2 regions of the Cytobacillus kochii genome follow, and region 2 is predicted to be linked to the other one. Evidence: riboswitches for the same ligand, from Rfam matches in the RefSeq annotation. Region 2 holds a riboswitch; the other holds the start of a gene.

Region 1 (4,433 bases), 680 kb from region 2:
GCAATTTAAGTACTGGTCTATCCATACCCCATTCCTCCTCTTTCCGTTCGTCTTTCCAATACATACGAAGGAAAAATGAAAAAGTTTCATTCATTAGATAATCAAAGGCAACTAGTTCATCAGGGAATTACGCGATGGCTTTATCCCCTTTTTCAGGAAAGGAAACAGGGGCGTCGCAATGGTAAGATATCAGTGTTGATGTCTCTTTCTTTAAGAAAAACATAAGGTGAATTGCCTGAGACATGCGATCAACAAAGTATATGGTAAAGGAAGGAAGAATGGTTCTCTTTTTAGGCACTTTAACTTCACTCTTTTCACCCTTTATAATGTAAATCGTAATAAACCTACGTACATTGTTTTAACGCTTGCGTAATATCAGCCATCACATCTACAGGATCCTCTAAGCCAACAGAAAGGCGGATCATTTCGGGACTCACACCCGCCTCCGCTTGTTGCCCTGGTGAAAGACGAGCATGTGTTGTACTCGCTGGATGAATAATGAGCGTTTTCGCGTCACCAACATTTGCTAAATGTGATACCAGCTTTAGTGAGTTGATAAACCTTTTAGCTGTACTGATTCCCCCTTTGATGCCAAATGTAAAGATTGCACCTGCCCCACTCGGAAAATACTTCTTTCCGAGATGATATTGCGGATGGCTTTCTAACCCAGGGTAGTTCACCCAAGAAATATGAGGTAACTCTCCTAGCCTCTTAGCCAAAACTTGTGCATTAGCGACTTGCTTTTCTACTCTGACACTTAATGATTCCAAACCTTGAATAAATAACCAGCTATTGAAGGCAGACAGCGTTGCCCCTAAGTCATGGCCAAGTTCAAATCTTGCTTTAAGAATAAACGCTTTTTCCCTAGAAATTTCAACATAGCTGCGATTACCAATAGCAGGCTTTTTCTCATTAAAGGAAGGAAATCTTTCGTTACTCCATTCAAATCTTCCTCCATCTACAATCACCCCACCAATTGCCGTCCCATGACCACCAATGAATTTAGTTGCTGAATGAACGACTATATCTGCACCAAATGCAAGCGGTTTTAGTAAAAATGGCGTAGTGAATGTATTATCTACAACTAATGGTAGGCCGTGACGTTTCGCTATCTCACTTAACTTTTCTAAATGTGCTACCTCCATATTCGGGTTGCCAATTGTCTCTGTAAAAATCGCCTTTGTCCTTTTATTAATTTTTCCTTCTAAAGATGTAAAGTCCGTCCCATCAACAAAATGAACATTGATGCCGAATTTACTAAACGTTTCTGCGAATAAATGATATGTGCCACCATAAAGAGCCTGTGTAGAAACTATCTCATCGCCTGCTCTTGCAAGTGTTAAAAGGGCAATGGAAATCGCTGCTTGCCCAGATGAAACAGCAAATGAGGCTACGCCACCCTCTAACTGTGCCATTCTCTCCTCAAACACTGCATTAGTTGGATTTGCATTCCTTGAATAAATAAAGCCAGGCTCTTGCATCTGAAATAAGCTTGCTGCATGATCGGTATCTTCAAACACATAGGATGAAGTCATGTATATTGGAACAGCTCTCGCCTTTGTAACAGGATCTGGCACTTGCCCCCCATGAAGCGCTATTGTATCAAACTGGCGATGATTCATTTTTCATTCTCCTCTCACATTTCACTTATAATAAACAAACTCGACTCGGAAACAATCTATCAGTGATGAGCTTTTGAGTATGCCAGCACAATGGTTGTTTTTTCCTAGATTGAATTTGGAACATCCATTTTTTATGTTCAACACCCTTTCCAAGAGCAGAAAAAAGACCACTTTCAATAAAAAGAGATTGTACTCTTCCATCGAAAGCCGCCTTTAGTCGTCTAATCGGCATAAATAAAGCCCCTCTTGCTAAAGAAGAGGGGCTCACGATATATCGCCATATCCTCAACTTATCTATCTTGGAATTAGCACCGTTACCTAGTTTTGGTCGGTTGCTGAGGCTTCAAAGGGCCAGTCCCTCCACCTCTCTTGATAAATTGAATTTTTTAAATTTTAAGAGTCATTAATTATAAATCAGAATAACCTTATCATCCAGCGCTGTCAACAGCTTTTTATAATAAATCTTTTATGCAGCGTAAAGTCTTTCTTTTGCCTTTATTACCGACACCCAATATTCAACTGGGGATACAAAGGATTGCAAATAATTCAGCTCTTTATTATACATAAGAGCCTCCACTAAAAGATAAACAGACGTATCATTTAAATCGTTAACAATCATATCAAGCAAAGTTGCTTTCATATTCATAATATCTTCATAATCATCGATGATAGCCAACTTATCATCTAAATACGAAAGAAAAGCTTGTAAATGAACAACCTCTTCTTGTAATTCCTTCCACCCTTTATCCTTAGCTAATGCGTTTACATAATTAACAAATCGATTGTACTCTTCATGACTATCTCTTTTAATTTTCTCTGCTAATATATCAAAAAATACATGATTGGACATATCCTTATTGTTCACTATTAGAGCACCACCTTTACTATTTGTATAAAATTATAGACCTTCTCTTTTAAATATTCAATAAAATCACATCAAACTATTTTCAATTAAGGGGTCGGGTGGTGTGTAGTTTTAGTCTAAATTAAAACAAGTGGATCAGATATAAGGGTCATAATAATTTCCCCTTCAACTTTTACGCATTTGGATGAAAGGTGAGCCATTACTAGATGTATACCCAGCTATTATGTACGCTTTGTTTCGCCCTTTTCCCCGGTTCATCATTCGATTTGCTTCTTTTTAGCTTCGTTTTGCTCTTTAACGTGGATCATAAACTAAATCTCTTTTAGCTATGGTAAACAACTTTCCCTTTGATGCAACCGCCTCATATAGAGTAGGATTTAAATCATTCAGCCCCTTGCTCGATAGCCAAATTGTGCAGAGATTTCTTTTCCTACTTTTATAATAGATTGACTTTTATCTGCAGAGGGGTCTTTTGGAATCGACTCTGAGAAACCAACTACTGTTATCGCACTTAATAATTCTTGATTATAATTAAAGATTGGTATAGACACAGAAGATACAGTAGGAATCAAGGGCTCATTAGCAAAGGCAATCCGTTCCTGCCTTACGCGGTTGATTTCTTCTACCACATTCCCTTTTCCTTCTTTCCCCATAACCTTAATCCAATCTTTAGTTGTAGCTGAATCAAGGAAGCTCTCGAATATTTTCCCAGTCGATGATAGCGGTGGTAAAAGTGAGCCTAACTGCGCCCCAATATTATAGGCATGTCCCGGGTTCCATATTTTCGAGATAATTGGACCATTATATGTCCACGTAGTTAATAGGCATGTATTGTCTAGTTGCTGACTTAAATCCTTTAAATAAGGTAGAACACGTGAAATCACATCTTCCTGCCCTATAGCTGCCACCCCATATTCAATTAATTTACTTCCAAGTTGATATTGTCCATTATGTTTATCCTTGTATAGAATGTCTAATTCCGTAAAAGTGTTCAAGTATTTATATAGATTACTTTTTGTAATTCCTGTTTTTTCTTGTATATCAGATAACCTCAATGGTTCTCCACTAGCAACTAAAAGGTCAATAATTCTCATACCGACTTGAATCGATTGGATCGTAGCTTGTTTTTGATTTTTCATGTAAAAAACCCCTATTTTATATTTTTTTTAGTATATCAGAAAAACACTATGTTTTCTGATTTCATCCATGTTTTGCATCCTTTCGAAAGGATTTATTTTTCAAAAAGTTTAAAAAACCACAACAAATTCACTTGAGTTTATCTGAAAATTAGGATACTATAAATTTATCATTAATAGATAACATCGTTCACTATTAATGGAATTTAAATAACCGATGAAGAAAGAGTCTAATAAACGCTCATTAATAAAAGGTTTTATGCCTAACACTTCCACACAAAGCGTTTTACTCTTTGATCACGCAATTCCAAGACAAAAAAACTTTTCATAAAGGAGTTTGAATATGAAATTAGTTACTTTCACTCACAATAACAACACACGTATCGGAGCAGTTACAGAAGGAAATGAAGTAGTAGACTTAAACTTTGCTTACCAAGCTTTTCTTGAAGCAGAAGGTAAACTACGTTCTGAGTTAATTGCTGAAGCGTACATTCCAGCACAAATGGAAGGTTTCCTACAAGGGGGAAATGAAAGCCTTTCCATCGCAAAGGAAATGGTTGATTATGCATTAAATAATCGTGAATCGTTCAAACATCCACTTGTACATGCATTTGAAGATGTAAAAATCGAAGCACCTGTAACAAAACCTGGAAAAATCATTTGTGTGGGTCATAACTACCGTGAACATATTGCTGAAATGGGAAGAGAATTACCGCCTCACCCAGTAGTATTTGCTAAATTTGCTAACACAGTGATTGGACCACAAGATGATATTCCATTCTATCCAATTTCTGAACAATTAGATTACGA
Region 2 (4,433 bases):
TGGTGTTTTTTACCACTTTATTAAAGGACAAGCATTATCTCATTCATTGATTACTCCTCCTTTATATGAAGCCAAGCGGCTAGGAACATTTCTTACAGAATTACATCGTCTGGATATAGATGAAGCAAAGAAATGTAATATAGAAGAACTACATAGTGAAAATTATTGGGAGCAATTACATCAAGCCCTGATTAAAAAAATATTTCCGTTCTTAAAAGACGCAGAAAAAGAAGAAATTGATAAAATGTTTTTAGCGGTGTCAAAATTTAAAGAAGCAAAAGTGGTGATTCATGGTGATCTAACAAGTGCCAATATCCTTTATCATCCAAGCAAAAAGGAGATATCAGGAATTATAGACTTTACAGATACGCAAATAGGGGACCCGGCGTTTGACTTTGCAGGGCTATATTGGGATTTCGGAGATCAATTCACTAAAGAAGCTCTTGCATCTTATCAAACAAAATTCAATAAAGATGAAATGTATAGAAGAGTCACTTCCTTTTATGGCTTACAACCAATATTTCACGAATGGTTGAAAAACGTCAATGACCAAGATGAAAAAGCTGTTCGACAATCCATAAATATAGGAATGACCAAAATACAAATTATGCACAGATCAGTTTAACAGTATTCTACAACTATGATTAGAAACCGAACAAATCCATATAAATTTGTCCGGTTTCTTGCTTGTTATTACTTCGTTATTCCATCCACGTTGGCTTTCCAAATCCTTGAAACTCTTCGTCGATAATTTTTTCAAATTCTGCAGACTCAACCACTTCTTTTAAGTCTTTCGCGTATTGTTTATCTTCAAAGTCTGCTTTAACTGCAACCACATTGCGATAATCATCAAGCATATTTTCTAGTGTTAATGCACTTAATAAGTCCATATCGGCTGCCAACGCAAAGTTACCTGGAACTGCAGCTAGATCCACACCCTCTAGAGATCTTGGTAATTGTCCTGCTTCAATCGGTTGAAAAACTAAATTCTTTTTATTCTCCTTCACATCTTTTTCAGATACTGTTAGTGGATCGGCGTTTTCATCAATCGTAATTAAACCTTCGTCATTTAACGTATTTAAAGCGCGTGCTGCATTCGTTGGGTCATTTGGAATGGCAATGGTTGCACCGTCTTTAATCTCATCAATTGAATTAAACACATTCGAGTAAATCCCCATTGGGGCTGTTGGGACAATAATTAATGGTGTTAAGTCCATGTTATTTTCTTTCTCGAAATTCTCCAAATAAATTGTATGTTGGAAAAGGTTAGCTTGTATATCATCTTCATTTAAAGCTTTGTTAGGTTGGATATAATCACTAAACTCTACGACAGTTACTTTATATCCCTTTTCCTCTAGACCAGGTACAATAGCTTTCTTCAACATATCACTATAAGGACCGGCAGTAGCGCCAATTTTTAGTTCTTTCGTTTCATCCACCTTTTCTCCACTCGTGTCTGAACCTCCGCCACATGCTGTTAGTAAACAAATAGTTGCAATGAATAAAACAATTAGCCACTTTCTCATTATGTTTCCTCCCCATAGCTGTAACCAGAATTTTAACCAATAAAAAAAGCCACTATTCATCATCTGAAAGAGGCATTGATTTATATTCCGCCTTATCTTTCAGAATGAATGGATATCATTCTGCAGGAATTGGCACCTTCCCAATATTGGGGGTTGCCGGACGTCATAGGGCCTAGTCCCTCAGTCACTCTGGATAAGCTTTTCATTTAATTTTTATGATATGATATTACTACTCTCTTTTATTTTTGTCAATGTTCGAAATAATGTTACATCCAACCTCCCTAGAAAACGGGTTTAGTAATCCAACTATCTCTCCTTTATTCTTTTAAAACAAAAAAGGAAAGCGAATATTTCCTTTTGTATAAAATTAACTGGACAATTTGTCTTTTTGGTTATAAAATGCGTTCGTATATAGATTAAATGAATGAAGGTGGATTAAAAATGGAATTATCGCATCGTTTGAAGCAATTACCTCAACAATTTTTTGCTTCCCTTGTTCAAAAAGTTGCTGCTGCAAAACTTGAAGGCAGAGACGTTATTAACCTAGGACAAGGCAATCCCGACCAGCCAACACCTGCACATATTGTACAATCACTTCAGCAAGCCGCAGAAGACCCAATGACACATAAATATTCTCCTTTTCGAGGAATTAATGAATTAAAGAAGGCCGCTGCTTCCTTTTATAAGCGTGAATATGGGGTAGAAATTGATCCTGAAAAAGAAGTAGCTATCCTTTTTGGCGCTAAAGCAGGTTTAGTAGAAATCCCATTATGCCTACTCAATGAGGGAGATCTAATGCTCTTACCAGATCCAGGTTACCCTGATTATGAATCTGGTGCGGTTTTGGCAAATGTAAAATACGAAACCTTTCCTTTGAAAGAAGCCAATCAGTTTCTACCTGATTACTCACAATTTACAGAAAAACAAAAAAAGGATGCCCGCCTACTATTTTTGAATTATCCTAATAATCCAACAGGCGCGACAGCTGATTCCACATTTTTTGAAGAAACTGTTGCTTTTGCTAAAGAAAACAACATGACCATCTTGCATGATTTTGCTTATGGTGCTATCGGCTTTGATGGGAAGAAACCTGAAAGTTTCTTAGCCACAGCCGGAGCGAAGGAAGTTGGTATTGAAATGTATACATTATCAAAAACATATAATATGGCTGGGTGGAGAATTGGATTTGCGGTTGGAAATGAACAAATCATTGAAGCCATCAACCTTCTTCAAGACCATATGTATGTAAGCTTATTCCCTGCCATACAAAAAGCTGCTGCCGATGCATTAAATGGGGATCAAACAAGTGTAGACGAACTTGTTGCTCGATATGAGAGACGTAGAAATGCATTCATGAACGCTTGTGAAAAGGTTGGCTGGCACGGCAAGTCTCCTTCAGGATCGTTTTTTGCTTGGATGCCAGTGCCTGAAGGATACAATAGTGAAGAATTTGCTGACTACTTACTGGAAAAAGCAGATGTAGCTGTTGCCGCTGGAAAAGGCTTTGGGACCTTTGGAGAAGGTTATGTTCGGGTTGGATTACTTGTCGATGAAGAACGATTAATTGAAGCAGTAGAAAGAATTGGTGAACTCAAATTATTTTAATATAAGAGGTATAGCAACTACAAACCTAGCCCATAGAAACATGTTAACTTAAGTTCCAATGGGCTAGGTTGTTTTATTAACGATCTCAATCTCCATATTCTCTTCCTTTTAAATTCGCATTCCCGTTACAAAGGATCATCTTCATTGTTGCATATGTCTTTACTTAGATTTTTCAAAACATGTCGTTATCCGGCAATCTTTTCTTTTAACAAAGCCACCCCATAAACACCGCGCACCCCAATACATTTTCCACGTACCCTCTCAGGTTAATCAATGTTTATATAGCATGATTATTTATCACTGATTGAAGAAAACTTTGTAACGATTGTTCCGTATGAACAACATTTCTTAATTGATAAGGTTGAAGTGCTTTTGCTAGCCTCGGATTTATACCAATGAGCCTCACTTCTCCACCTGTCATTAGAAGAATGCTCTTGATTAAAACCTCTAAACCGCTCGTTCCCTCATTATATACTTTAGCAACCGCTGTTAAATCAATCAGTATCCACCTGTAGTCATGATCTGACAGACGGGCAAGCGTTTGTTCCATAATCGTTGTAAATTTATCGCCCGTCATATCACCAAACAAAGGGATATAACATATCTCTTTTGTTAAAGAGATAAAAGGACCTGATAATTCATCCAACCTTTGCAATGTTTGTTCTAATGTTTCCTTCTGCTCATAAAGTTCAAAATCTGTCTTTGCTAATCTGTTTTGAAGTGCTTGTAATTTCTCCATTAATGGTTCATTATCATCATCTTTGTATAAAAATTGCATGGACGCATTACCTTGAAAATCCCAGCTGATATGAATATCAAATAGTGCTATCGGTATACTTCTTGTTTTTAAATTAGCTTCAAATCTCATGCTTTTTTCTGGTATGGCAGCTACCCTTTCAAACTTGGAGATACTCCCTTCATCAACTATACTTTTAATCGTACCTTCTGATAAATCAAAGACTTCATCCGCTTTAGATGTATAGCTAATGATTTCACCATTCTTATTAGCCAGTATATACGGTATCGGCAAATGTAGATCAATTAATCGCATTTTTCCTCCCCTTCGTATTAAAAGCAGTGATCCATTTATCTACAGCATATAAGTTTGAAATAATTTCCGGTTTTATAGCAGTAAAAGAAGCTAAATCATATAAATTCGTCAATCTTCCACCTAATAGAACCCTAGGTTTCTTTGGTAAATAAGAAAAAGCTTCCATATATTCCGTAAGTGTCGGTAAATGAGTAGCAATCGAAACTGATAAGCCAATTACATCTGGTTTCCAATCCTTCGCAGCCTGCAAA

Evidence for each region. A riboswitch is a leader RNA that binds a small molecule or an ion and turns the genes downstream of it on or off. The one in region 2 is predicted to bind S-adenosylmethionine.
Region 1: another riboswitch for S-adenosylmethionine. It lies ahead of LG276_RS02205 (hypothetical protein); the one in region 2 lies ahead of LG276_RS05815 (MetQ/NlpA family ABC transporter substrate-binding protein).

Annotation. Positions count from the first base shown of each region.
Region 1 covers NZ_CP085254.1:390,829-395,261, reverse strand. Annotated here, with positions in the region: gene LG276_RS02215 (DUF1648 domain-containing protein) at 1-25, opposite strand, end outside; gene LG276_RS02210 (O-acetylhomoserine aminocarboxypropyltransferase/cysteine synthase family protein) at 345-1,622, opposite strand; gene LG276_RS02205 (hypothetical protein) at 1,648-1,854, opposite strand; SAM riboswitch class I at 1,910-2,001, opposite strand; gene LG276_RS02200 (hypothetical protein) at 2,089-2,487, opposite strand; gene LG276_RS02195 (IclR family transcriptional regulator) at 2,874-3,626, opposite strand; gene LG276_RS02190 (fumarylacetoacetate hydrolase family protein) at 3,967-4,433, shown strand, end outside.
Region 2 covers NZ_CP085254.1:1,070,813-1,075,245, reverse strand. Annotated here, with positions in the region: gene LG276_RS05820 (aminoglycoside phosphotransferase family protein) at 1-625, shown strand, start outside; gene LG276_RS05815 (MetQ/NlpA family ABC transporter substrate-binding protein) at 702-1,526, opposite strand; SAM riboswitch class I at 1,616-1,726, opposite strand; gene LG276_RS05810 (pyridoxal phosphate-dependent aminotransferase) at 1,968-3,131, shown strand; gene LG276_RS05805 (STAS domain-containing protein) at 3,409-4,182, opposite strand; gene LG276_RS05800 (B12-binding domain-containing protein) at 4,169-4,433, opposite strand, start outside.